DNA from 4 places in the Heliomarina sp. genome. Region 2 is predicted to be linked to each of the others. Evidence: riboswitches for the same ligand, from Rfam matches in the RefSeq annotation. Region 2 holds a riboswitch; each other region holds the start of a gene.
What was found. Region 2 has a riboswitch for cobalamin ahead of nrdH (glutaredoxin-like protein NrdH). Riboswitches for the same ligand answer to the same signal wherever they lie in the genome.
Positions count from the first base shown of each region.

Region 1: linked by a shared signal. The riboswitch ahead of ACU0FH_RS22700 (DUF1636 family protein) and the one ahead of nrdH (glutaredoxin-like protein NrdH) in region 2 are both predicted to bind cobalamin.
Region 3: linked by a shared signal. The riboswitch ahead of ACU0FH_RS22765 (energy-coupling factor ABC transporter permease) and the one ahead of nrdH (glutaredoxin-like protein NrdH) in region 2 are both predicted to bind cobalamin.
Region 4: linked by a shared signal. The riboswitch ahead of ACU0FH_RS03980 (aromatic ring-hydroxylating oxygenase subunit alpha) and the one ahead of nrdH (glutaredoxin-like protein NrdH) in region 2 are both predicted to bind cobalamin.

Region 1 is NZ_JBRBUI010000054.1:958,085-963,870, reverse strand. It holds gene cobW (cobalamin biosynthesis protein CobW) at 1-862, opposite strand, end outside; gene ACU0FH_RS22700 (DUF1636 family protein) at 859-1,233, opposite strand; cobalamin riboswitch at 1,313-1,529, opposite strand; gene ACU0FH_RS22695 (nucleoside/nucleotide kinase family protein) at 1,595-2,242, opposite strand; gene ACU0FH_RS22690 (glycosyltransferase family 2 protein) at 2,941-3,969, shown strand; gene ACU0FH_RS22685 (GtrA family protein) at 3,959-4,375, shown strand; gene ACU0FH_RS22680 (glycosyltransferase family 87 protein) at 4,372-5,586, shown strand.
Region 2 is NZ_JBRBUI010000008.1:146,356-152,141, reverse strand. It holds gene nrdF (class 1b ribonucleoside-diphosphate reductase subunit beta) at 1-72, opposite strand, end outside; gene nrdE (class 1b ribonucleoside-diphosphate reductase subunit alpha) at 156-2,288, opposite strand; gene nrdI (class Ib ribonucleoside-diphosphate reductase assembly flavoprotein NrdI) at 2,270-2,686, opposite strand; gene nrdH (glutaredoxin-like protein NrdH) at 2,712-2,933, opposite strand; cobalamin riboswitch at 3,032-3,224, opposite strand; gene ACU0FH_RS01475 (hypothetical protein) at 3,557-3,910, shown strand; gene ACU0FH_RS01470 (DUF1775 domain-containing protein) at 4,017-4,997, shown strand; gene ACU0FH_RS01465 (SCO family protein) at 5,000-5,593, shown strand; gene ACU0FH_RS01460 (metal ABC transporter substrate-binding protein) at 5,785-5,786, shown strand, end outside.
Region 3 is NZ_JBRBUI010000054.1:974,402-980,187, reverse strand. It holds gene acnA (aconitate hydratase AcnA) at 1-2,523, shown strand, start outside; gene cobF (precorrin-6A synthase (deacetylating)) at 2,686-3,432, opposite strand; gene ACU0FH_RS22765 (energy-coupling factor ABC transporter permease) at 3,496-4,173, opposite strand; cobalamin riboswitch at 4,220-4,406, opposite strand; gene cobA (uroporphyrinogen-III C-methyltransferase) at 4,438-5,160, opposite strand; gene ACU0FH_RS22755 (cobyrinate a,c-diamide synthase) at 5,157-5,786, opposite strand, start outside.
Region 4 is NZ_JBRBUI010000016.1:135,764-141,549, reverse strand. It holds gene flgK (flagellar hook-associated protein FlgK) at 1-211, shown strand, start outside; gene ACU0FH_RS03990 (flagellin) at 214-1,221, shown strand; gene ACU0FH_RS03985 (flagellar basal body P-ring protein FlgI) at 1,218-2,312, shown strand; cobalamin riboswitch at 2,500-2,698, shown strand; gene ACU0FH_RS03980 (aromatic ring-hydroxylating oxygenase subunit alpha) at 2,821-4,053, shown strand; gene ACU0FH_RS03975 (2Fe-2S iron-sulfur cluster-binding protein) at 4,057-5,127, shown strand; gene ACU0FH_RS03970 (lytic transglycosylase domain-containing protein) at 5,234-5,786, shown strand, end outside.

The sequences.
Region 1 (5,786 bases), on a different contig from region 2:
AGCCTTTGACCCGCAGGATATTCTGCGATTTCGCCAGTGTTTCGATGCGCGCGACCAGATCGGCGGGGTCCGTCACCTCGGGGATATCGACGACGATACTGTCGAAGTCATCATGTTCGTGATCGTCAGCCCCGTCATGATGGCTGGGGCGCGCGTCCATGTCATCTTCGGCGGCGGCTTCGAGACCGAGGATCACGCGCGGATCGACCGCACCTTCGGCCACGTCGACCACCGGGAGCGGGCGCGGTGCCTCGGCGGCAATTACTTCACGCGCCTTCGCAAGACCGTCGGGGCCGGCAAGATCGGGTTTCGTCAGGAGGATGATATCGGCGCAGGAGATCTGATCCTCGAACACCTCTGAGAGCGGAGTTTCATGGTCAAGACTGTCATCGGCCAGACGCTGGGCATCGACACGGGCCACATCCGGCGCGAAACGACCCGACGCGACCGCCTCGGCATCGGCGAGCGCGATCACGCCGTCGACGGTGATGCGCGAGCGGATATCGGGCCAGTCGAACGCCTTGAGCAGCGGTTTTGGCAGGGCGAGACCGGAGGTTTCGATCAGGATGTGATCGGGGCGCGGGTCAAGCGCCATCAGCGCCTCGATCGTAGGAATGAAATCATCGGCCACGGTGCAGCAGATACAGCCATTGGCGAGTTCGAGGATGTTTTCCTCGGGGCAGTCGGGAATGGCGCAGGATTTCAGGATTTCACCGTCGACACCCACATCGCCGAATTCATTGACGATCACGGCCAGACGCTTGCCCTGCGGGTTCTGCATCAGGTGGCGGATCAGGGTGGTCTTGCCGGAGCCGAGGAAACCGGTGATCACGGTAACCGGCAGTTTGGCGAGGTCGTTCATTCGGGGAACTCCAATGGGGGTATTCTAGCGATACAATTCTTGCGAAAGTGTTCAGGTCTTTCGCGCCACGGTACAAGACCGTCGGCAGTGGCCTGATAGCGGGTGACGCCATCAAGCACGGTGTCGGCCATGTCCGGGGTCAGGTTGCCATAGACATAGCTCCACCTCTCGGCGCCGCCGCGCAGCACGATCGAACACCCACGGGTGCAGTTCGACAGGCATTCGACGGGGCGAAAGGACACACCGTCGGGCCAGTCCATCGCGTCGAGCGCGCTGAACAGAGCGGCACCCGGGCGGATGCCTTCCACCGGATCGTCTGTCATGCGGCACTTGGTGCAGACCAGCACTTCGGTCTTGTCGGGTTCGGGCACGGGCCGGGTCCAATTCTTATTCAGCGGGGAAAGAGCCAGAATCCTCGTGCGGACCCGCCTCCGGGGCACCCCGCCCGGTTCACGTCAACTTGTGCTGGCAGGTCTCCCGGCTTGCAGATGTCAGGGCGGGCCCTGGCGGTTTCCCTGCCTTCCCGACCTTGGGAGATCAGTGGCAAGCGGGCAACCTCTCTGGTCACGGTCGCGGGGGCGGCTGCGCTTGGGGCGCGGTGTCGTGCCCCTGTCGCATTCCCTTTTCACCCGGGCAGACCCCGGGCACCAACGCGCAACATCTGCGCAGCCGGATCAGGTGATGTCAAGCGATTGTCAAGAGACGTACCGGCCCCGTGGTAAGGTGCCGGGATCAGGCGCCCTGCTGGATTTCGACCTCGCTGCCAAAGACGAGATCGACAGACGGGTCGAGCGAGCGGCGCACAAAAGCGACATTGGCCATATCGTTGTTCTGCGCGCGCGCCTGAGCCTCGCGCAGGTCGTGTTTGTTGTCGAGCCAACGCTGGACGAGACGGTCGAAGAGCACGTGGTTCGGTTCATTCAGGAAAACCGACATGGACCAGAGCGGGCGCAGGTGGTTCCACGGCGCATCGCGGCAGAGCAGGTAATTGCCTTCGATCACCGCCAGCGTGTGCTGAGAGTTGACTTCGATCCGCCCGGCGACGGACCTGTCCTGTCCTCGGTCGAAACAGGGCAGATAAAGATGCTGTTCGGTCGCCAGCCGCCACATGGCGCTGACCAGCCCATCAACGTCGAAGGTTTCCGGCGCGCCCTTGCGCGCCAGCAGGCCGCGCCGGGCAAGGACGGAATTATCCAGGTGGAACCCGTCCATCGGCACCAGAACCGCAGAATGCGTGGACTGGTTGAGATGGGCGACAAGTTGCGCGGCAAAGGTGGATTTACCAGACGCGGGAGGCCCTGCAACGGCGATCAAGGCGCGCGGACTGCGGGTTGGCATCACCTTGAGACGGTTCGCAACCTTCGCAATGCGATCAGGCATGCTTTTTCTCCTCTCTGAAATCGGAGGGCGTGAATTTCGGAATTTCCGGTGTGATGAGCGGTCGTGGCAGTGCCCACATCGCAGACTGATGTGAACGTAAAACAGGATTTTCTTTGCAGCCTCGTACGGTCAAGATTCATCGCCCCTCCCCGGGCTGTCGTCTTATCGTACCGTTACATTGGCTTGACCTGTGAACTCTGTCCGTAGAGCTGTTCGCGTCAAACACGGCTTTCGTTCGCTTCGAACTCGCAAATGGATGTGTCAGACAAAAGCCATTTAACGTTCTGAGACTTACTCAACGCCAAAGTGAAACACCACGCGGCGCTTATCCAGAGTTGCGAGTTTCTTTTCTATCCCATCTCCGGACCAGAGTTACGATCCAGAATTCGTTTGCTTTTTTAGCGATCTTAATCATTCATCTTATGTTAATCTTTATATCACACGGTTCAACTTTTTTAATTTATTATAATTCAACAACCTGACGCGCAGAAGCGTCAAACGCCTCTCATTCTTTTAGCTACATCGCTGCCGATTCCGTCTGGAGTTTTCCCTTCGCGGAGGGCCTGGTCTGGTTTCTTTTACGACCGTAAATTGCCAACCGGATTTCCTTTCGCTCGCCCCGTCATAATTACGCCCGTTTTATCCGGCATCAGAGGCGCCGAACCGTGCAGCGATTACTGCGCATGAGGAACCGCAACATGAAATCGACTTACGTCGAAGAGCGAGAGCGTGGCAGACCACCTGCCCGACCGCAGGAGCGGCTGCTGACCCTCATCGTTCCGGTCTATAACGAACAACACGCAATCGGCCCGTTTCTTGACGCGGCCCGAGCGGCACTCGCCGTGCTGGACGCGCGCTTTGACACCGAAATCCTGTTCGTAAATGACGGCAGCCGCGATGGCACCGAATTCGTGCTGCGATCCTACATGCAAAAGGACGATCGGATCCGCCTGATCAACCTGTCGCGCAACTTTGGCAAGGAAGCGGCGCTTTGCGCGGGGATGGACCATGCGCGCGGCGACGCGGTCATTCCGGTGGACGTGGATCTTCAGGACGATGTGTCGATCATTCCCGAGATGATCGAGAAATGGGAGCTGGGCGCGCAGATCGTGAACGCAAAGCGCCGCGACCGGTCCTCGGACAGTTGGCTGAAACGGGTCACGGCGCGCGGGTTTTACCGCGTCTTCAACGCGCTGTCGGACCAGCCCATGCCCTCGGACGTGGGCGATTTCCGCCTGCTCGACCGGCAGGTCGTCGATATCATCCGCTCGCTGGGCGAAAAGGTCAGGCTCAACAAGGCGCTCTTTGCCTGGGTCGGTTTCGACAGCGACGAGGTCACCTACCAGCGCAATTGCCGCCGCGCCGGCAAGACAAGCATGGGGTACTGGAAGCTGTGGAATATGGCGCTGGACGGAATCTTCGCGTCAAGCACCAAGCCCTTGCGCGTCTGGACCTATGTCGGAAGCGCGCTCGCCTTCGCGTCGTTCATTTATGCGGCATGGATTTTCCTGCGCACGTTGGTTTTTGGCGTCGATGTGCCGGGTTATGCCTCGACACTCGTGCTGATCCTGATGTTCGGCGGCGTTCAGCTTTTCGCCATCGGTATCCTTGGTGAATATGTGGGGCGCATCCTGACGGAGGTCCGCGAAAGGCCGCTTTACATCGTCCGGTCGTCCCATCCCGCAGAGGCCACCCGCCCCGCCGGTGCGAGGCCGCATGGCATCTGACAGATCGAAGGTCCTGGCACTTGGCGGCGAGATGCTGCGTTTTGGCATGGTCGGCATTTCGGCGACGCTGGTACATGTGCTGGTCGCCCTTGTCGTTGACGCGGTGTTCGAGCTGCCCGCCGGGCTGTGCAACCTTGCCGGGTTTGCCGCTGCCGTCACGCTGTCCTTTGTGGGCCACCTGCGCTTCAGCTTTCGGCGCAGCGGGCCCGGTCTCCCGTATCTTGCGCGGTTCATCGCCCTTTCGCTGCTTTCGCTTGGTACGAGCAGCCTGATAACTGCCGTTGCGACAGCTCTGGGCGCAAGCCTTGCCATGGCGATGCTGGGCGTGGCAGGGATTGTTCCGTTGATGTCATACTTGGGCGCCCGGCTCTGGGCCTTCGCGCCCCCTTTCGAGGCCCATTCATGATCCGTCTGAAACCTGTGACCATCCTGATGATCTGTGCCCTGCTCGCGGCGATGATCGGCTACATGGCGCTTGAGCTTGTTGCCCCGGTCGCGCTTGGCAAGGAAAAGATCAGCGATTTCGACGTGTTCTACCTTGTCAGCACGATGATCCGCGAAGGTAACCTGTACGCGGCCTATGACCCGCAGGTGTTTCTTGCACGTCAGCCCGGCATGCCCGGCTATGACGGAACGCTATTGATCTGGAGCTATCCGCCCCCCTTCGATCTGGTCGTCGCGCCGCTGTCACTGGTGCCGGACTGGCTTGGCTATATCCTGTTCATGGGCGGCACCCTGACCGCCTATCTGCTGGTGCTGCGCAAGATCGCCGGAGAGAACTGGCACGCGGTTCTGGTGGCGTTCCTGCCGCTGATTGCGTTGATCCTGCGCGCCGGGCAGAACAGTTTCCTGATCGGGACGCTTTTCGGGCTGACCGCTCTTTTGGCGCTGCGCAAATCCCGCTGGGCCGGGGTGCCGCTGGGCCTGATGGCGATCAAGCCGCATCTGGCACTTGGGGTCGGTCTCTGGGCGCTGCTCGACCGGCGCTGGTCGGTGGTTGCGATATCGCTGTGTACTGTCGGCGCCGCCTGCGGGCTGGCAACGCTCGCCTTTGGCACCGGGGTCTGGCCTGCTGCGCTGGACGGCATACGCGGCACCGGGAAGACCCTGCAGGACGGCGGGTTCATTCTTTACCGGATGAGCTCGGTCTATGCGCTCGCGGCCTCGCTTGGGGCGGGTCCGAAACTCGCGCTGGCCCTTCATGGGGCCGTCGCGCTTAGCGCCTTGGTGGCGCTGCTGTCGATGGCATTGACCGCGCGGACCGGCGTTTCGGGCCGGGTGTTCATGGCGGCGGGTATCTTCCTGTCCTGCCTGATCAGCCCCTATAACTACGACTATGACCTCGCGATGCTCGGGATTGCGGCCGCCATGCTGAGCGAAGGCATCGCGGCACGGGCCACCCGGGCCGAAAAGGTCTTTCTCATGGTCGGGTTCTGGATCATCGGCGGTTACGGGCTGGTCGCAAGCCAGATCGAATCGCTGGGCTATGGCACGCCGCCTGCCCTGTCGGGTCTGATCCTGACGGCAGTTGGTGTCTGCCTGTGGCGCATTACGACACGCGACACAGAAATGACCGAGCAGGTCGCACGCCCGGAAACACTGGCTTCGCAGGGGTAAACGGTAAAGACCGCCACCCAATCCATAATCAAATCCTATGACTACAATTTAAAAATACAACTTAAACTAATGACCCCTTTCCCTTACGCTGACTCGTATGGAGGGGGGAGTGTTCAATGCCAAATCGGCAGCGGGTCACACCAGTGTCACGCGCAGCGACCAACATGCGGTTGGCCGTTGTCCCGTGGTGCTGCGTGACG
Region 2 (5,786 bases):
ATCCTTGTCGTCTTCCAGACGGTTCCAGTTGACGGCACGGGGCACGGCTCGGGTCGCGACAGTATCTTTCATGCGGGGCACCTTATGGCAGGCAGGTTCGGGGGCAGGCGGCCCGGGGATGCAACCCCGGGACGGGAATCATGGGGCAGGGATGCCTAGAGCGAGCAGGAGACGCAACCTTCTACCTCGGTCCCTTCCAGCGCCATCTGACGCAGGCGGATGTAGTAGATCGTCTTGATGCCCTTCTTCCAGGCATAGATCTGCGCCTTGTTGATGTCGCGGGTCGAGGCTTCGGCCGGGAAGAACAGGGTCAGCGACAGGCCCTGATCGACGTGCTGCGTTGCCGCCGCATAGGTGTCGATGATCGCTTCGGGGCCGATCTCATAGGCATCCTTGTAGTATTCAAGGTTGTCGTTGGTCATGTAGGGCGCCGGGTAATAGACCCGGCCGATCTTGCCTTCCTTGCGGATCTCGATCTTCGAGGTGATCGGGTGGATCGAAGAGGTCGAGTTGTTGATATAGCTAATCGACCCGGTCGGCGGCACGGCCTGAAGGTTGCGGTTATACAGCCCGCCCTCCATCACCTTGTCGCGCAGCGCGGCCCAGTCCTCGCGGCTCGGGATCTCGATCCCGGCGGCTTCGAACAACCCGCGCACCTTGTCGGTCTCGGGCAGCCAGTCCTGCGAGACATAGCGCTCAAAGAAGCTGCCGTCGGCGTATTTGGAGTCCTCGAACCCTTTGAATTTCTCACCTTTTTCTACTGCGAGCGCATTCGATGCCCGCAGGCAGTGGAACAGAACGGTGCAGAAATAGATATTGGTGAAATCGACCCCCTCGGGCGATCCGTAATGGATACGCTCGCGGGCGAGATAGCCGTGCAGGTTCATCTGGCCCAGACCGATCGCATGGCTTTGGGCGTTGCCGTGGCGGATCGATGGCACTGAATCGATGCTGCTCATCTCGCTCACCGCGTTCAGGGCGCGGATCGAGGTTTCGACCGTCTTGCCCAGATCGCCGCCGTCCATCGTCTTGGCGATATTGAGCGAGCCGAGGTTGCAGGAGATGTCGCTGCCCATATGGGCATAGCCGAGGTCGTCGTTGAACTCGGAGGCCTCGTTCACCTGCAGGATTTCCGAGCAGAGGTTCGACATGTTGATCCGGCCCGCGACGGGGTTGGCCTCGTTCGCGATGTCCTCGAACAGGATATAGGGATAGCCCGATTCAAACTGGATCTCAGCGATGGTCTGGAAGAACTTGCGCGCGTTGATCTTTTTCTTGTGGATCCGCGGGTTATCGACCAGCTCGTGATATTTCTCGGTGACCGAGATTTCCGAGAAGGCGCAGCCATAGACCTTTTCCACGTCATGCGGCGAGAAAAGGTACATGTCCTCGTTCTTCTTGGCGAGTTCGAATGTGATGTCCGGGATCACCACGCCAAGGCTCAGCGTCTTGATGCGGATCTTTTCGTCAGCATTCTCGCGCTTGGTATCGAGGAACCGCAGGATGTCGGGGTGGTGCGCGTTCAGATAGACCGCGCCAGCCCCCTGACGGGCGCCAAGCTGGTTGGCATAGCTAAAGCTATCTTCCAGCAGCTTCATGACCGGGATCACGCCCGAGGACTGGTTTTCGATCCCCTTGATCGGTGCGCCATGCTCGCGGATGTTGGTCAGCATCAGCGCCACGCCACCGCCGCGTTTCGACAACTGCAGCGCAGAATTGATGCCGCGCCCGATGCTTTCCATGTTGTCTTCCAGACGCAGCAGGAAACAGGAGACGAATTCGCCTCGTGCTTTTTTCCCGGCGTTGAGAAAGGTCGGCGTCGCGGGTTGGAACCGTCCGTCGATGATCTCTTCCATGATCTTGAGCGCAAGCGTTTCGTCGCCCCGCGCCAGCGTCAGCGCGACCATGACGACACGGTCCTCGAACCGCTCAAGGTAACGCTGCCCGTCCCATGTCTTCAGTGTGTACGAGGTGTAATACTTGTAAGCTCCTAGAAAGGCGGGAAAGCGGAATTTCTTGGCCCAGGCCGCATCCCAGATCTTGCGCAGGAAGGTCGGCTCGTACTGCTCAAGCACGGCGCCTTCGTAGTAACCTTCCTCGACGAGATAACCGAGCTTTTCCTCGAGCGAGTGAAAGAACACGGTGTTCTGGTTCACGTGCTGAAGGAAATACTGACGCGCCGCCTTGCGGTCGGCATCGAACTGAATCTTGCCGTCCTCGTCATAGAGGTTCAGCATCGCGTTCAGCGCGTGAAAGTCGAGGTTCGCGGTTAGGCTGGAATCGAGCATTCTTGTCCCCAAAATGTCTCAAGCCCGGCCTTGACGCGGGCGATATCGGTATCGGTTCCGGCAAGCTCGAAACGGTAGAGCACCGGCACATTGCATTTGCGGGCGATGACACCGCCCGCCTGCGCGAAAGTCGCGCCGAAATTCCGGTTTCCCCCGGCAATGACGCCGCGCAGCGGGGCGCGACGTTCAGGAGCGTTCAGAAAGCGGATCACCTGCCGGTGCACCGCGCCCCGCCCATGCGCATCCGCATATGTCGGGCAGATCAGAACGTAAGGCGCGCGGATATCCGGGAAAGCCTCGGTCTCGTCAATGGGGATTCGGTCCGCCGCGAGGTCAAGCTTTTCCACGAAGCGCCGGGTATTGCCCGATCGCGAAGAGAAAAAGACAAGCCCGCTCATGGCTTAGAATCCCCATCCGGAAAATTTACGACAGACGTCCGATCATGTCCGGACGGAACCCGGCCCAGTGCTCGTCCCCGGCGATCACGACCGGAGCCTGACGATAGCCCATTTCCTGAACCCGTTCCATAGCGGCGGCGTCCTGAGTCAGGTCGACCACGTCGTAGTTCAGCCCGCGTGCGTCCAGCGCACGAGTGGTTGCGGTGCATTGTACGCATGCCGGTTTGGAATACACTGTGATCGTCATTGTCTGGTCCCTTGCCAATTTTCAGAGCCGTCTGAGTCGGGACTCGAAGAGAGGCGCTTTTGCCCCTGTCTTCCCTCCCGGACCCACCGTCCGTGGTCGTCATCTTCGCCGCCTTGGCAGGTCTCCTGACTTCGCGGCTCAATCGCCTTGGCCCGCCTTCCCGGAACGTGAATTCCAGTGGTTTCGGGCCTTGGCTTGCCGCTTACAGTTGCGGGGGCAGTGCCGGATTCTCACCGGTTTCCCTCTTTGCTGACGAGTCACCTCGTGAGCACCAAAGCTACAGCATATTGTGTCAGTGACGGGTGGGGTGTCAATATCTAGCGGCGGCCGCCGGGGCGATTTTTTTTCATTGTGACGGAGAAAGGTGACTGCCATGTGATGGTCGCTCAGTCGGCGCAGGCAGTCTTGGACCCGGCGCGTCAAGGGCGCGGTAAAAGTCCGGCAAGAGGGCTGCCCCACGAAAATGCCCAAGCCCGTCCCTAAAGGCAACTGCGAAATCGCCCAATTGCGGCCGGCAGGATCGGTTGACCAAAATTAGGGCGTGTTGTGCCGGGATCCGCCGCGCCAATGCACCGCATCAAGCCCTCTTCCCCTGCGGCGGGAATCCGCGCTACATCGGCGACATGACTCGCAGACCGGCCCATTTCCTGCTGACAAGCCTTGCCGCGATCCTGATCGCGCTGGTCAGTGTCCTGTCTGCTCACCTCATGGCGCCCGACCGCGACGAACCCGCGCGCGAGATGGCCGCTCTCGGCCTCGGGCTCAGCTATGATGACATCTGCGGCGACCTTGAGGGTGCCCATGAGCATCGCTGCCCGTTCTGCCGATTGCTGCCCGAGGCGCCGGATATGCGCCCCGAACTGGCTGAGGGTCAGCTGCGCTATTCGACCGATCTGGCGCAGCTTTCGGACCTGACAATTGCCGCGCAGGCGGGCAATCCGAATATCTCTGCACGCGCGCCCCCGGCGCTGATCTGATCCCAAACGCCCGGTAACCGGGCAGTTCCGATCGACCGGCCCAAGGGCCGCGCAATTTCCCCCGTATCCGGCAAGACGACCGCCTGCGGGGCCACTGGAGATACAGATGACCAAATCCCTTATTGCCGCAGGCCTCCTGTCGGCGCTCGCCACCTCCGCCATCGCGCATTCCACGCTGGAACAGGCCGAGGTCGCGGCTGGTACAACCACCAAGATTACCCTGCGCGTGCCGCATGGCTGCGACGGGCAGGCGACTCATACCGTAGAGCTGCGCCTGCCCGACGGGTTCTACGCGGCCAAGCCGATGCCCAAGGCGGGCTGGACGCTCGAGACCGAAACCGCAGAATACGCGACGCCCTACGAAATGCACGGTCACGCAATGACCGAAGGCGTGCAAAAGGTGACATGGTCGGGCGGCAATCTCGAAGACGGCTGGTACGATGAATTCACCGTGCGCGGCACCGTGGGCCGCGACGTGGCTCCCGATACGGTTCTGTACTTTCCCGCTGTGCAGATCTGCGCCGACGGCACGGCGGACTGGACCGATACCTCCGGGTCGCACGACGTGCCCAATCCCGCGCCCAAGCTGACCGTCACGGCCGCTGAAATGCACGCCGGTCACGATCATGGCGGTCACGGGGATAAAGCGGGTGAATTCACGCTTGGCGACCTGACGCTGTCGGGCGGGTTCTCTCGCGCCACGCTGCCCAACGCCCCTGTCGCGGGTGGTTTCATGACCATCGTGAACAATGGCGACAGCGACGACCGGCTTGTCGCGGCCTCGTCCCCGGCATCTGGCCGGACCGAGATCCACGAGATGAAGATGGAAAACGACGTGATGAAGATGCGCGAACTGGCCGATGGTCTGCCGATCCCGGCGGGGGCAACGGTAAAGCTGCAACCGGGCGGCTACCACATCATGTTCATGCAGATCGAAGAGCCCTTTGTCGAAGGTGAAACCGTCAACGCGACCCTGACCTTTGAAAAAGCGGGCGAGGTGACCGTGCCGCTTGCCATCGGCGCGCCGAACGCGCGTGGCGCTGGTCATGGCGATCACAGCGGCCATTCCGGCATGGCCAAGGAGTAATCATGGCCCGTAAAAACCTTCTGATCATTCTGCTCTGGGGGGCGGCGATTGTCGCCCTCGGCGCGTTTCTCTGGGTCCGCGTACTAGAGCCGCGCATGACGCAAACGGTCGGCGACACGCTGGGGCAGGGGGATTACACCCTGACCACGACCGAGGGCGATACCTTTACTCAAGACAGCCTTGCGGGCGGGCCTTCTGCTGTCTTCTTCGGCTTTACGCATTGCCCCGATGTCTGCCCCACGACGCTCGGGGACATCCTGACCTGGCAAGAAGAGCTGGGCGACGATGGCAGCCCCCTGCGCGTCTTTTTCATCACCGTCGATCCCGAGCGTGACAGTGTCGATGCGCTGCGCGACTACGTGTCATGGGTGCCGGGCGTGCAGGGCGTGTCCGGTCCTCGGGAGGAGATCGACAAGGCGATCCGGGCCTTCCGCATCTATGCCTCCAAGGTGCCGCTCGAAGACGGCGGCTATACGATGGACCATTCCGCCAGTGTTCTTCTCTTTGACGAAGACGGGCGTTTCTACGAACCTGTCGGCTATCAGGAAGACCCTGACCGCGTCCTCTCCAAGCTGCGCCACCTGACGCAGGGGTGAAATCCGCGTGCCGGGGAGTTTCCTCGGCACGCTTTCCTCTCGACGACTGTCAAACACACAACAGATTCTTCTCCTCGTCAAAAGATCGGTGCGCATCAATGTTGAGAATAATTCTCATTTGCATTACTTGACTTCTGCGACTGCGTCGCATTTACGTAATGACAAGCCCTTAAAACTCAGCGGAGCCTTGAAT
Region 3 (5,786 bases), on a different contig from region 2:
GCCTATCGCCCTGCCCGCGTGCTGATGCAGGATTTCACCGGCGTTCCCGCCGTTGTCGACCTTGCCGCGATGCGCGACGGCATCAAGGCCCTGGGCGGCGACGCACAGAAGATCAACCCGCTGAACCCCGTCGACCTTGTCATCGACCATTCGGTCATGATCGACGAATTCGGCAACCCGCGCGCCTTCCAGATGAACGTGGACCGCGAGTACGAGCGCAACATGGAGCGCTACGAGTTCCTGAAATGGGGCCAGACCGCGTTTGAAAACTTTCGCGTCGTGCCGCCGGGCACCGGCATCTGCCATCAGGTGAACCTTGAGTATCTGGCCCAGACCGTCTGGACCGACAAGGACCAGAACGGCGAGGAAGTCGCCTATCCCGATACGCTGGTCGGCACCGACAGCCACACCACCATGGTGAACGGCGCGGCCGTGCTTGGCTGGGGTGTTGGCGGGATCGAGGCCGAGGCCGCGATGCTGGGCCAGCCGATTTCGATGCTGATTCCCGAAGTTGTCGGTTTCAAGCTGACCGGCGAGATGATGGAAGGCACCACCGGTACCGACCTCGTTCTGAAAGTCGTCGAAATGCTGCGCGAACATGGCGTGGTGTCGAAATTCGTCGAATTCTATGGCGAAGGTCTGGATAACCTGCCGCTGGCGCAGCGTGCGACCATCGCCAACATGGCACCGGAATACGGCGCGACCTGTGGGTTCTTCCCGATCGACGACGAAACCCTGCGTTATCTGCGCAATACCGGCCGCGACGAAGCCCGCGTGAAACTGGTCGAAGCCTATGCCAAGGAAAACGGCATGTGGCGCGGCGCGGATTACAGCCCGGTTTATTCCTCGACGCTGGAACTGGACATGGGCACCATCGTGCCCGCAATCTCGGGTCCGAAACGTCCGCAGGATTACATCGCGCTCGACAAGGCGGCGCCTGCTTTTGCCGAATACGTCAAGGGCGTGCGCAGCGGCAAGGATGCCTCGGTCAAGGAAGAGGTCCGCTGGGAAGGTGAAGGCGGCGCGCCCGAGCCGCGCGACATTCCGGGCGACGAAGGCCATCACGCCAAGGGCTGGTACAAAACCGATGACGGTGCCTACCAGTTGCATGACGGGTCCATCGTGATCGCGTCGATCACCTCCTGCACCAATACGTCGAACCCCTATGTGATGATCGGCGCCGGTCTGGTCGCGAAGAAGGCCCATGAGCTGGGCCTGACCCGCAAGCCTTGGGTGAAAACCTCGCTGGCACCGGGGTCGCAGGTTGTGTCGCAGTATCTTGAGGCCGCTGGCCTGCAAGAACATCTGGACGCGATCGGGTTCAACCTTGTCGGCTATGGCTGCACCACCTGTATCGGTAACTCGGGCCCGCTCGAGGCACCGATTTCCAAGGCGATCAACGATTACGATCTGATCGGGACGTCGATCCTGTCGGGCAACCGGAACTTTGAGGGCCGGATTTCCCCCGATGTGCGTGCGAACTACCTTGCCTCACCGCCGCTGGTCGTGGCCTATTCGCTGGTCGGCGACATGAATGTCGACATCACCAAGGACGCGCTTGGCACCGACAAGGACGGCAACGATGTCTATCTGAAAGACATCTGGCCATCGAATGCCGAGATCGCCGAGCTGGTTGAAAAGACCGTCACCCGCGATGCCTTCCAGGATAAATACGCCGACGTGTTCAAGGGCGATGACAAGTGGCAGGGCGTCGAAGTTTCCGGTGGCGAGACCTATGACTGGCCCGCGAGCTCGACCTATGTGCAGAACCCGCCTTACTTCCAGGGCATGTCCAAAGATCCGGGGACGATTTCCAACATCGAGAACGCGCGTGTACTGGCGGTGCTGGGCGACATGGTCACCACCGACCACATCTCGCCGGCGGGATCGTTCAAGGACACCACCCCGGCCGGGAAATACCTCGTCGAGCGTCAGGTTCCCGTGCGCGAGTTCAACTCGTACGGGTCGCGTCGTGGCAACCACGAGGTGATGATGCGCGGCACTTTCGCCAACATCCGTATCAAGAACGAGATGCTGGACGGGGTCGAAGGCGGCTATACCAAGGGTCCGGATGGCGAACAGGCAGCGATCTATGACGCGGCCATGGCCTATCAGGAAGCCGGCACCCCGCTGGTGATCTTTGGCGGCGAACAGTATGGCGCGGGGTCCTCGCGCGACTGGGCGGCCAAAGGTACGGCACTGCTGGGCGTGAAAGCCGTGATCGCCGAGAATTTCGAGCGTATCCACCGCTCGAACCTTGTTGGCATGGGCGTCATCCCGTTCGAGTTCACCGGGGGCGATACCCGCAAATCGCTGGGTCTGACCGGGGAAGAGACCGTTTCGATCCACGGGCTCGACACGATCAAACCGCAGGAAGTGGTCGATTGCGATATCGTCATGGCAGATGGGTCGAAAAAGTCGATCAAGCTGAAATGCCGGATCGATACGGCCATCGAGATCGAATACATCGAACATGGCGGCGTGCTGCATTACGTGCTGCGCAACCTCGCGAAAGCGGCGTAAGCCTTTAAAAATCCGTCAGGATTTGTAGAAGCCCCCGGTTGATGGACCGGGGGTTTTTCTTTGCGCGGACGTTGGCGCAGGGTGCGGCTGCGGGAGCCTCCGGCGGGGATATTTTAGAACCCAAAGAAGCAGGGGATTTTGTCTTTGGCGGCGGGGCGCGGGTCAGCTGCGGCGGCGCAGGAGGTAGATGTCCATGATCCAGCCGTGCTCGGCCCGTGCCTCGGCGCGGCGAGCGACGATTTCATTCGCGACGATGTCGAGGGGGCCGCGGATCAGGAGTTCTTCCTTCATGCCGAGATAGGCGCCCCACCAGATGTCGAAATCTTTTGCCGGGAGGGACTGGAAAGAGCACTGGCCGTCGAGCATCACAATCGCCGTGTCGGTACCGGCGGGCCAGCCGTGATCGCGGATCTGGCGACCGGTGGTGACGATGAAGGGCGCGCCGATGTCGTTCACCGGGATCGCATGGGCGGCGGTAAGCGCCTGCATCGCGGTGATGCCGGGGATCACGCGGATCATCGGCTGGGGGGTGAGCCGGGCGGCGATTCTGAGCGAACTGTCATAGAGGGAGGGATCGCCCCAGATCAGCAGGGCCACGCGGTGAACGGGTTTTTCGTGGCGCGCGATAGCTTCAGCCCATGCCATTGCGATGGCATCGTGCCAATCGTCCACGCCTTTGCGGTAATCCCCCGAGGCATCGCGGACCGGCAGGTCGAATTCGCGGATGACGGTGGCGGGATCGTCGAGCACCTCGGCGCAGATCTGCTGGCGCAGGTCGGCCAGATCGGCCTTGTCCGGGCCTTTGCGGGGGATCAGGATAAGGTCGGCCTCGCGCAGGGTGCGGCGAGCCTCTCCGGTGACATGTTCGGGATTGCCGGTGCCGATACCGATCAGGAAAAGATGTTCCATGCCATGCAAAAGCCCCGGCGCCTGCGCGACCGGGGCTTCCTTTCTTCAGGGTTTGGCCGGTCTTCAGGCCGCGTTGTAGAGGCGGCGGGTGACGAGGCCGGATTTTTCAAGGCCGCGCAGCGACTTGGCAACCCAGAGAACGGCGAGATCGGCGATCGGTTCGATCAGCACGACGGTCATGTAGGCGACACCGAAGGTGGCAACCGAGGCGAAGGTTTCCGCGCCGACACCCTGGCCGTAGAAGGCCCAGAAAGCGACCCAGGCGACAATACCGCCCTGGTAAGCCACGGAAAGCTTCAGCACGTCGCCGTAGCCGAGGTCCACATAGGCGACGCCCTGCGGCAGCACCTTGCGCGCGATGGCGTGGATCGCGAAGAGCGGCACCAGCAGCGTGGTGACATTGACGAAGTACATCGGCAGATCGGTCGGGGCGAAGAACATGCCCTGGATCGCGAGACCGCCTGCAAGGCCGACCGCTGCCGGGCCAGTCCCGAGAAGCAACAGGAGCGTGGTACCGAGGATCAGGTGAACTTCGGACACGCCGACCGGGAAATGCGGCAGGATTTCGAAGAAGACCAGCACGGCCACGACAGCAAGGGCGGCCCGGGCGACAAAGGAGGGCACCGCGTGAGTCTTGAGGTCATCCGCGATCATCTTGAGCGAATAGCCCGCCGCTGCGGCCGCTGTGCCATAGGCCAGCGCCATTTTTGCGCCATGCACGATGCCTGGTTCGATATGCATTTGTCGTCTCCTTCCGCCAACCCCGGCGATTTTGCGGGCCTTGAGGCCCAATTGGTTTCATACGGCAGGTTTCCTGACTCGCGGCTATCGGCCCTGTTCTTCCTTCCCGGCGGCATCGCCAGTGGATCGCTGAACAGGCACACCGCTTACAGTTGCGGGGGCAGTCGGGGCCTTGCACCCCATTCCCTTTTAACCCTCAAGCAAATGAGAGCACCGTTTCGTGACCATTGGCCAAATCATGCCTTCAGGTCAAGGAAGAAACAGTTAAGAGGCGGTTGCCAGAGCGCCGTAGAGGATCAGCGCCGGGGCGGGCCCCGGGTCATTGGCGAAACGCTCAGCCAGACCGGCGACTGTGGAGCGCATCAACTGCTGATCCGGGGTCGAGACGGATTCGGCCAGAAGCGCGGGTGTGTCGGGCGGCAGGCCCGCGCCGGTCAGTAGATCGGCGAGGCGCGGAAAAGTCCGTTTGCCCATGAAAACGACGGTGGTTGCCAACGGATCGGCCAGCGCGGCAAGGTTCAGATCCTCGGGCAAGGCCCCCGAAACATCGTGGCCGGTGACGAATTGCACGCGCCGCGCGGTCAAGCGGCGGGTCAGCGGGATCCCGGCTGCAGCGGCGGCGGCGCAGGCAGAGGGGATGCCGGGAATGATCTCATAGTCGATCCCGGCCTCACGCAGGGCGATCAACTCTTCCTCGAGCCGGCCGAACATGCCTCCATCGCCGGATTTGAGCCGCACCACGCGGGCGCCGGTTTTCGCGTAATCGACCAGCAGGCGGCTGACGTGGTCCTGTTTCGGCGAGGGTCGCCCTGCCCGCTTGCCGACACCGACCAGATCGGCACCGCGCCCGGCATGGGCAAGGATCGGCCCCGAGGAAAGATCGTCGAACAGGATCGCATCGGCACGCTTCATCCGGTCCACCGCCTTGAGCGTCAGAAGCTCCGGGTCACCGGGGCCGGAGCCGACAAAGCTGACGAACCCGGTCATGCGGACCTCGCGATCAGGTGAAAGAAGGTTCCGGTGACACGGCCCTTGATTGACCCGGTTTCCGGTACCGTGGCGCCTTCGGCATCGGTGACATGGGCCAGCGGTGCATCCGGTTCCTCGAGGATCGTGGAATAGTGGAATTCATGGCCGCGCAGATAGGTGCCCTCGGGCTGGCCGGGCATCGCGGCGTTGAGCCGGGCGAGACGGTAGCCGAGGTGGAACTTGCGTTTCTCATAAGAGGTCACAAGACCCAGAAGTCCGGCCATCTGGTGGCGGTTGCCTTCCTTGTCGATCAGCGCCTGCCCCAGCGCCATATAGCCCCCGCATTCGCCGTGGACGGGCCTGGTTTCGGCGTGTTTGCGAAGGCCCTTAATATAAGTCCCGGCGTTGGCCAGCGTCGCGCCATGCAGTTCCGGGTAGCCGCCTGGCAGCCAGACCAGATCGGCGTCCGGGTCCGGTGCCTCATCCGCCAATGGAGAGAACGGCAGGATCTCGGCCCCGGCGTTGCGCCAGCCTTCGAGCAGATGCGGATAGGTAAAGGAAAAGGCCGCGTCCCGGGCCAGTGCGATGCGTTGGGCGGGTGGCGTAGGCAGGCTGCCCGTCCGGGTCAGCGGGCGGCCGGTGGC
Region 4 (5,786 bases), on a different contig from region 2:
ATCGAGCGCTGCTCAGGCAGAAGCGGTATCGGATCAAAGATTGGCCTTCAGCTCTGCCAGCTTGACCGAAATGAAGAACGCCGAACTCTCGCAAGGCGTCGATTCCGATGAGGAACTGAGCCAGTTAATCCTCATCGAACAGGCATATGCGGCGAACGCACGTATGTTGCAGGTGGTCGATGAATTGATGGAAACCTTATTGAGGCTGTAAGCATGAACCTGACATCTATCGGAGATCTCTCTCGGCATCTGCTTCAGAGGACCAGAAGCACCGAAATCAAGCAAGACCTGCAGCGCCTGACCCAAGAGCTGAGCACGGGGCAGGTTACGGATGTGAATAACCGCCTTGGCGGCGATTTTGCCTACCTGACAGACATAGACCGCAATCTGGCCCGACTCCGTGGATTTCACGTAACCGCGACTGAGGCCGGGCTCTTCACCGATGCTGCCCAGAACAGCCTTGATAGGCTCCAATCCGTTACATCTGAACTTGGCAATGACCTCCTCTCGACGGTTCCGACCCACGTAACCACTCTGAGAGAACACAATGCCAGCAGGGCCAGGGGAGATCTGGATATCGCACTGAACATGTTGAACGGGCATGTTGCCGGGCGAAGCATCTTCGGAGGTATCCAGACCGACATTTCGCCCCTGCGCGACGCGGAAACGCTTCTGGCCACTCTTCAAGCCGAAATCGCCGGGCTGACGGACCCGGACGACATACGTCTGGCCGCCCAGACTTGGTTCGATGATCCGGCTGGCTTCACCGCTGTGATGTATCAGGGCTCAAATATTGATCTGGCCGATGTTTCGGTCAGCCCCGACCACACGGTGTCAATGACATTGAAAGCCAATGATCAGGGTTTCCGGGATATTATTCGCAATATCGCCCTCACCGTGCTCAGTACCGACCCTTCCCTTGCACTCTCCGGAGACGCTCAGAACAACCTGATGCAGCGGGCCGGCGAGGAATTGCTGAACGGACAGGATCAGCTCGCCAGCCTGCGCGCCGATATCGGCGTGGCGCAAGCCAGAATCGAGGAAGCCACGGTTCGCATCAGCATGGAAAAAACCAGTTTCGAGCATGCCCGGAACGTGCTGCTTGAAGCCGATCCGTTCGAAACAGCCTCTCGTATAGAAGAAGCACAGTTTCAACTGGAAAGCCTCTATGCGGTGACTGTCCGAAACTCACAACTTTCCCTGCTGAATTTTCTGAAATGATCCGCGCAATCCTCATTTTCCTGCTTCTGGCCAATACCGCACATGCAGGCGCCGTACGGCTGAAAGATCTTGTGGAATTCGATGGAGTCCGTGGCAACGACTTGGTCGGCTACGGCCTTGTGGTGGGCCTGAACGGCACGGGCGACGGATTGAGAAACGCTCCTTTCACCGAAGAGATCATGACCAATATTCTTGAACGGCTGGGGGTCAACGTAAACGGCGAAGATTTTCGCCCGAAGAACGTAGCGGCCGTGCTGGTCACCGCAACGCTACCGGCGTTTGCCCGCGTTGGTGGTCAGATCGACGTGACCGTTTCGGCGATTGGCGACTCCGACAGCCTTTTAGGTGGCACGTTGATCATGACGCCATTGAACGCTGCCGATGGTCAGATATACGCAGTTGCTCAGGGTGCAATCCTTGCGGGCGGTGCCGCTGCGGTCGGTGACGCTGCAGAGGTGGTTCAGGGCGTTCCGACGTCCGGAACCATTCCCTCTGGCGCCCGGATCGAGCGCGAGATCGATTTTGAACTCGGCTCACTTTCGACCATAAGGCTCGCTTTGCGAGACCCGGATTTCACAACGGCCGGAAGGATTGAAAGCGCGATCAACCGGGAGTTTCGGCGCACCGTCGCGGTGATGCGGGATTCCGGCACCGTGGAATTCGATATCGGAGCCACCCGAACCGCATCGACAGCTCACGCCATTGGCCGCATCGAAAACATTCTGGTCGAACCCCAACGCAAGGCGAGGGTGGTCGTCGATCAGCGGTCGGGGACGATAGTCATGGGCGATGACGTCCGGCTTTCACGGGTGGCCGTGTCGCAAGGCAACCTGACCCTGCGTATAGAAGAAGCGCCTCTCGTCGTTCAACCGAATCCTTTTACCGATGCCGCTCCGATTGTCATTCCACGGACAGGCGCCGCACTTGAAGAAGAGCCCGGCGTATCTCTGGCTGAAGTCCCTGAAGGCACCTCCCTTTCTCAGGTGGTGTCCGGCCTCAACGCCCTCGGCGTTTCACCAAGAGATATGATTGACATTCTCAAAAGCCTTAAAGCGGCTGGCGCCTTGCATGCAGATTTCGTGGTCAGGTAAATTGCCAAGCCACGGGGATCAGTGGTGTCACAAAATGGCCCCTGCGTCAGGTCGCGCTCACAGATGAGGTCAGGCCTGAACTTTCTAAACACACGCAAGGAAATGAGCAGCCCAAAAATTTCCATCAAGTCTGTTTCGCGCAATACGACGTCGTAATCGTACGTCGGATTCGCATATTTCAGGCTAGGGTGCCCGACAGATATTGGGTGCGGTCGCAAGACCGAGAATTGGGAAGCCGGTGTAAATCCGGAACTGCCCCCGCAACGGTAAGGAAAGCGCTGGTTTCGACATTGGCCACTGGGGAGGAGACCCTTGGGAAGGCGTCGAAACACCGGACATGTCCGGGTTTTCCAAGTCCGGAAACCAGCCTGATATCACGTCAAACCGCGGGGGGCGGTGGAGGCGGCGCTTTGCCATGCCGGTATCCTCGGTAAGGCGGTCCGTTTCCATGCGCCATCCGCAGAACAACATGCAATCGGGCCCTGCGCCCGGAATTCGGAGTTCGGCCATGAACGCAGAGGCCAATACGCGTAACCTGTTATCCCGGCGCAAGCCCGGCTTCTCGCTGGAGCAAGCATTTTACAGCGATCCGGAAATTTTCTCTCTGGATATTCAGGAAATCTTTTGTCGCGATTGGCTTTACACCGTTCCGGCCTGCGCTCTGCCGAAAACGGGCAGCTATGTCACGCATCGGATCGGCGCTTATGGGATCGTCATCATCCGAGGCCAGGATGGCGTGATCCGCGCCTTTCACAATACCTGTCGGCATCGCGGTTCAATAATTTGCAAGGCTGCTTCGGGTCACGTGCCGAAACTGGTCTGCCCCTACCACCAATGGACCTACGAACTGGATGGAAAACTACTCTGGGCGCGGGATATGGGTCCAGATTTCGACGCGTCGAAATATGGCCTCAAGCCGATCCATTGCCGGGAACTGGCCGGCTTGGTTTACATCTGCCTTGCGGATCAGGCACCGGATTTCGACGCCTTCGCGACCCTGGCCGAGCCTTATCTCGCGCCGCACGATCTTTCCGATGCCAAGATCGCGTATCAAAGTACGATTGTCGAGGAAGGTAACTGGAAGCTGGTCTGGGAAAACAACCGTGAATGCTACCATTGCGGCGGCAACCATCCGGCGCTTTGCCGTACTTTCCCAGATGATCCGGCCGTGACCGGCGTCGAAGAGGGAGAAACGCCGCCAGCACTTGCAGCCCATTTCGATCGCTGCGAAAACGCAAATCTTCCGTCGCGCTTTCACATTGACACCGCGGGGCAATATCGCCTGGCACGCATGCCGCTGAAAGTTGGTGCGAAAAGTTACACAATGTCGGGTGACATCGCGGTCCGGCGTCGCCTTGGTCGCGTGCCTTTCGATGACGCGGGTTCTCTGCTCAAGTTCCACTACCCGACGACATGGAACCATTTCCTTCCGGATCACTCGATCACGTTCCGTGTGACGCCGATCGGACCGCAGCAGACCGAAGTTCAGACAACATGGCTGGTCCACAAGGACGCGGTCGAAGGTGTCGATTACGATCTGGAGAAACTGACGGAGGTCTGGGTTGCAACCAATGACGAAGATCGCCGCGTTGTCGAAGACAACCAGATCGGGATCAATTCGCCTTCCTACGAACCCGGCCCCTATTCAAGCATCCAGGAAACCGGCGTCAACCAATTCGTCAACTGGTACTGCAACACGCTGGGGTCGCGCCTTGATCCCGTCCGGCTGGCAGCGGAGTAGATAATGGCAAAGGATTCAATCGCCCCCGCCTATTGGGACGGTCAGGAAATGCTGGAATGCGTATCGGTCATCCCTGAGGCGCCGAACGTGTCCACCTTCTGTTTTGTCGCACCGTCAGGCGCCACGTTCGATTATCTACCGGGGCAATTCCTGACATTGGAACTGCCGGTACCGGGTGGCCCGCTGCACCGGACCTACACGATTTCCTCCTCGCCCTCGCGGCCCGTGTCGATCACGGTTACGGTAAAGGCGCAGCCCGGCTCTGTCGGAACGCAGTGGATGCGCGACAACTTGCGCCCCGGGATGCGGCTCAAGGCCATCGGCCCTGCCGGTAACTTTACGTCACACCATCACCCTGCCGATAAGTTTCTTTTCATTTCGGCCGGGTCCGGCATCACCCCGATGATGTCTATGCTCACCTACATGTATGATATCGGCCGTATCCCGGATGTCGTGTTCATCAATTGCGCCAAACGTCCTTCGGACATTGTCTTTCGGCAGCGACTGGAACATATCGCCAGCCGCATCGACGGGATCGAATTGAGATGGGTCGTCGAAGAAGGTGACCGCTATCAACCGTGGACAGGCTATCAGGGCACGTTCAACCAGTTGATGCTGGGTCTCATGGCGCCAGACTACCTTGAACGCGAAGTGTTCTGCTGCGGCCCTGAACCGTTCATGCAAGCGGTTCGTGAAGCACTGACGGGTCTGGGCTTTGATATGGCCCATTACCATCAGGAAAGCTTTCATCCATCGCTCGCAGAGGAAGCCAAGGATGCCACAGCGGATGACGTCATTCCCGATGATGCGGCATTGGCCGAGATCGAATTTGCCCTGTCCGGCGTTACGCAGAAATGCAACGAGACCGACACGATCCTGTCAACGGCGCGCGCTGCCGGGCTGAACATCCCCTCTGGCTGTACCTTCGGCGTCTGCGGGACCTGCAAGATCAAGAAGCGGTCGGGTCAGGTCCATATGGTGCATAACGGTGGCATCACCGACGAGGATATCGAGGACGGATACGTGCTTGCTTGCTGTTCCCATCCCATAGGCCGTGTAGAGGTCGAAATCTGATTTATCCCCTCAGCCTGAGCCGCTGTGAACGTGGCTCAGGCTAACCAATTCTAAAGACTGCGCACGTAGCCTTGTTTCAACTGTGAAACAGGGTTGGATGGGCAGAATGCCACGACTTTTCAAGGCTTTGATCGTTCGCCAGATTCGTCGGGCGCGGTTGGTTTTCCCGAGCTTGCTGGTGCTTGGTCTTGGCTGGGCGGTTCTGGGCATCACCAGTGTCAGTGCCGCAATCCCGCCGGATCGGATTTGCGATCAAGCTGCCGCAATCGCCGCACGCGCTCACCAGGTCCCGCTTGACGTCATGCAGGCCATTACGCGGACCGAAACCGGAAGGGGCGGCAAGGACGGGCTGCACCCCTGGCCCTGGACCGTGAACATGGAAGGGGCGGGTCGCTGGTTTGACAACCGGGAACAGGCGCGCGCTTTTGCCTACAAGCATTTCGACCGCGGCGCGCGCAGCTTTGATGTCGGGTGCTTCCAGATCAACTACAAATGGCACGGAACAGCATTTCGAACGATCGACGAGATGTTCGATCCCGTGCTGAACGCCAAATATGCCGCCCGGTTCCTGAAAGAACTGTTTTCGGAATACGGCGACTGGACGAAAGCGGCGGGGGCCTATCACTCTCGCACGCCCCACTACGCCCGTATCTACGAAG